2 regions of the Staphylococcus hyicus genome follow, and region 2 is predicted to be linked to the other one. Evidence: predicted binding sites of a transcription regulator. Region 2 holds the regulator's gene; the other holds the start of a gene.
The links. The regulator NrdR, encoded in region 2, represses ribonucleotide reductase genes. The targets are predictions, from matches to a motif close to AACACNATATATNGTGTT.

Region 1 (2,498 bases), 1.2 Mb from region 2:
TTAAACGCCCCACTCTTATATAAAATCGGCGCATTTTCTGGCGTTGCTTGAAGCACACGTTCTAAGCGGTAAAGTAATGCTTCATGTAGGACATCCATACGTTCATGAAATATTTGCCAAAAAGCCAGTTTGTCACCGTTTGATTCTATCGCAATACGTGGTAAATTCAGTGTCACAACCCCTAAATTACAACGACCATTATTTTCAAAATGGCCTTCAGCATCGCGCCAAGCTTGTAAAAATGAGCGACATCCCATAGGCGCTTTAAAATCACCTAATATATTCACTAATGCTTCATAATTTAAGACATCCGGATACATCCGTTTTGTTGAACATTCGAGTGCCAATTGCTTAATATCGTAATTCGGATCGTTTTCACTAAAATTCACGCCTTTTTTAATTGAAAAAACGAGTTTGGGAAAAATCGCCGTCATGCGTGTTTTACCTAATCCTTTAATGCGCGTTTTTAATATCGCTTGTTGGATTTTACGACTCAATGTATCCGTTCCAAGCCCAAATCCTAAAGTTACAAAAGGCGTCTGTCCATTCGACGTATATAACGTATTAATTTCATACTCTAAACTTTCAATCGCATCACCGATGTCTTTGGTCACTTGTTGGTCAACGTATGTTTCAATCGCATCGTCTTTAACAAATTGTGCTGCCACTTTTCTATGATGTGTTTCGTTATGACGTGCATATGTACTGAGCAATTCATCGACGCGGTCAACTGTACAGCCCCCGTACTGACTACTTGAAACATTCGCGATGATTTGAACCAGTTGTGCCGTCGCGGTTTGAATCGATTTTGGAGATGTCACATTCGCATTTCCAATTTCAAAGCCATGTTGTAACATCGATTTGGCGTCAATGAGACAACAATTTGTTAATGGTTGAAATGGATGGTAGTCTAAATCATGAAAATGAATGTCACCATTTATATGTGCTTCTGCCACACGTTTCGGTAATAAATGTTCTAATGCATAAGACTTTGACACGACCCCCGCTGTCAAATCGCGCATCGTTGAAAACGTGTTACTATCTTTATTCGCATTCTCATTCACGACTGTTGGATCTTTCGTGATGAGTCCTTGTAAAGCCCGTTCCAATTGTTTCATAACATCAACCCTTTCTATATATTGTGTCTACATACAATCTAAGACACTATATATTGTATTTCAAACAAAAATCAGACTGTTAACATAACTGTCAAAAGTTTGTTAATAATCATTGAACTTTGCAAAGCGAACAATTCAAAAATAATTAAGATTATAACAAGTGCTAAAAATAACTTTGACGTACAATATAAAAAAACAGTTAACATCCGAATCGTCGGTGTTAACTGTTCTTCTTTATAGAAAATTAACGTTGATTTTTAATATTTATCGTTGCTTTAATGTAATTTTTCGCAGCTTCAAAATGATGTTGTTCCGCTTCATCTAGGGAGATGTTAAACACACGGTCGACACCTTGGCGATGCGTTAATGTTGGTAAACTGATGGCCAGCTGATCGTGTTCATGAAGCGATGTAATTGGCATCACTGATTTTTCATTCAACATTAAACTTTTAACTAAGTTCACTGTCGTTTTAGAAATGGCGACATTGGTCCAACCTTTACTTTTCAACACATCAAAGGACACTTTATCAATTTGCTGAGAAATCGCTTCTTTATTTATCCGCGGTTTATCTGACAGTTTTTCAAATTCTTCAAGTGCCATGCCTGCAATTGTTACTTTACTCCAAACTGGTACGGCATGTTGCCCGTGTTCACCAATTACAAAACCTTCCACACTTTTCGGATCAATATCATAGTGATCGGCGATGAGTGTTTTGAAACGCGCTGTTTCAAGTAACGTTCCTGTACCCATTATTTTCTCATTTGGATACGCGTTCGCTTGTGTCGCAATATACGTCATCGCATCTACAGGATTAGATATAAAAATGACCAGCGGTTTCGTTGTCACACGATACAATTGATTCATAATATCTTCAATTAATGAAATATTCCCTTTTGTCAACGCGGTACGGTCAGGAATATCAGGATCCATTGGTACACTCGCAGTGACCACTACCACATCTGCATCTGATAAATCAGCATACGTTCCGTGGTGAATGTGAATATGATTCGTACTTGATAATCCTTGTGCATGGTGATGATCAAGAACTTCACCATCTGCCAATGCGGTATTAGCGTCAATCACGACGATACTCGAAAACAAATTCGCATATTGAATATCTGTCAGAAATTGACTCCCCACTTTACCAATTCCTATAATACCTAACTTCATTTTACCCTCTCCTTTATTTAACGATTTTAAGTGTTAAAGTACATTTTAATATAATATTGGTAGAAATTAAAACAAAAACATATCCTAACCGCTCATTGCTAGTTTCAGTATATGATACGATATTGTAGAGACGATACACGTAAAAGGAGGTATTAATATGTTTAAAAACGATAAAAACGAACGGTTTCACGTAGAAAAATGTAGTCACT
Region 2 (2,498 bases):
TATTGAAAATGGGTTGATGACGACAGTTCATGCTGTGACGAATGATCAAAATAATTTGGATAATCCGCATAAGGACTTACGTCGTGCGCGCGCAGCATTTGAAAGTATTATTCCTACATCAACTGGTGCAGCTAAAGCGCTTGCATTAGTGTTACCGGAACTTGAAGGTAAATTACATGGTATGGCATTACGTGTACCAACTAAAAATGTATCACTCGTGGATTTAGTGGTAGATTTAAAACAACCGGTTACTAAAGAAGAAGTCAATCAATTGTTTAGAGATCATCAACTCGGCGGCGTCATTGATATTGTAGATGAACCGCTCGTATCAGATGACTTTAAAACAGATAGTCATTCAGCTATTATAGATGCGCAATCTACTATCGTTATGGGAGATAGAAAAGTAAAAGTACTCGCTTGGTATGATAACGAATGGGGCTACTCTACTCGCGTTGTGGATGTATTACAACAAATAGCAAATGCAATTAAAGTTACAGTTTAAGTTGTAAATGGATAACATATATGTGGTTTAACGCTAAAAAGAGGATTTTTCTCGATTAGGGTCAAGGTGAAATGTATACCTTGATCCTTTTTAGTTACTGTCCTTTTGATATTAAATTAGTTTGTAGTATAATGAAACAAAATTACTGAAGAAGGTGAAAAAGTCGTGAAATGCCCTAAATGTCAACATACGCACGCCCGTGTTGTGGATTCAAGACATGTAGATGACCTAAATGCAATTAGAAGAAGACGTGAATGTGAACATTGTGGAACACGTTTCACAACTTTTGAGCACATTGAAATGAGCCCGCTCATTGTTGTAAAAAAAGATGGTACGAGAGAGCAATTTAACCGTGAAAAAATATTAAATGGTTTGGTGCGTTCTTGTGAAAAGCGGCCGGTACGTTTTCAAAAGTTAGAGGAAATAACGAACCAAGTAGAATGGAAGTTAAGAGATTCTGGTATGGCAGAAATATCTTCTAGAGATATTGGAGAGCATGTAATGGATTTATTAATTGACGTTGATCAGGTATCTTATGTGAGATTTGCATCTGTGTATCGTGAATTTAAAGATGTGGATCAACTGCTAAAATCTATGCAAGGTATTATTAAAGACAATAGGCGGAGTGAGTAATATGGTGACTATGTATACGAATCAACTTCATGCACATGATGGTTTTGTGGTCATACGTCCTTATTATAACCATCGTCTGCATCAAGAAGTGCTCAATCGCCTATTTATTCCACTTATCGGCGCGGATGCAGTGAGTTATTATCAATATTTAGAACAATTTTCAGCGAGTCGTTTTGATTCAGGTTACACACATTATACAATCATGTCAGAATTAAAAATTAACTTATTAAAGTTTCGTGAAAAGTTGGATTTATTAGAAGGTATTGGACTGCTTAAGACTTATGTGAGACATTCAAATCAAACTACACAATTTGTTTATGAGCTTATTGCACCACCGTCACCGTATCAATTTTTTAATGACCCAATGTTATCCGTATATTTTTATCAAGTTGTTGGTCAATCGCGCTTTCATGATATCAAACGTTTTTTTATTCCTAAAACAATGGATTTAAAAGAATTTACAGATGTGACTAAAAAATTCACGGATGTATTTAAAGTACCTCAACAATCACAACGTACAAATGAAAGAGATCTTGTTGAACATGATTATGCAGGTATTGATTTATCTGATGTTTATTTTGATTTTGATTTATTAAAAGACATGTTACAAACGCATTATGTGAGTCGCGATGTCATTAGTGAGCCGAATAAAACGACAATTATTCAACTCGCTACATTGTATCGTTTATCTCCAGATGTCATGAAAACAGTCATTTTAAAATCACTAAATAGTGATCAAAGTCTTTCTATTCCTACATTGCGTAAAACAGCGCAAGAATATTATATGATTGAAAATCAACAAGAATTGCCGTCACTTGTTGCTTCAAAAGTCACGACGTCGTCACAAACAACACAAGAATCAACGAATACAGAGGTGACAAATTGGGAAGAATGGTATGATATGTTGGATAATACTAGTCCGATTGTCATGTTGACTTCTTGGGGGGATGCGGAACCCACACCGCAACAAAAAGCGATGATAGAAGATTTGATTACGCGAGAAAAATTAAGTTTTGGCGCTATCAATGTATTACTTCAATATGTCATGTTAACAAAAGACCAAAATCTACCTAAAAATTATGTTCTTTCCGTTGCTTCGAGTTGGAAGAAAAATAAAGTGACAGATGCGAGATCTGCACATGAGCTTGCTCAAAAAATAAAACAAAACCAAACACAAAGTTATACAAAATCTCAACCCTCTCAGTACCGCTATAAACAACAGATGCAATCGTTAGAGAAAACGCCACGGTGGTTAACCCATCCAGAAGAATTTGAGCTAAAAAAAGAAGATCAAGCACATCTTGAAAAGGAAAAAACAGCTTTTTTAAATAAGTTGAAGAACAAAAAACGGGCAGGTGAAAAA

Region 1: nrdD (anaerobic ribonucleoside-triphosphate reductase) is a predicted target of NrdR. The motif match lies at 1,161-1,178, and genes of this name have one in related genera.

The regions. Positions count from the first base shown of each region.
Region 1 covers NZ_CP008747.1:108,563-111,060, reverse strand. The annotation lists gene nrdD (anaerobic ribonucleoside-triphosphate reductase) at 1-1,118, opposite strand, end outside; gene SHYC_RS00445 (lactate/malate family dehydrogenase) at 1,363-2,289, opposite strand; gene SHYC_RS00440 (DUF6440 family protein) at 2,447-2,498, shown strand, end outside.
Region 2 covers NZ_CP008747.1:1,261,397-1,263,894, forward strand. The annotation lists gene SHYC_RS05990 (glyceraldehyde-3-phosphate dehydrogenase) at 1-502, shown strand, start outside; gene nrdR (transcriptional regulator NrdR) at 668-1,135, shown strand; gene SHYC_RS06000 (replicative helicase loading/DNA remodeling protein DnaB) at 1,137-2,498, shown strand, end outside.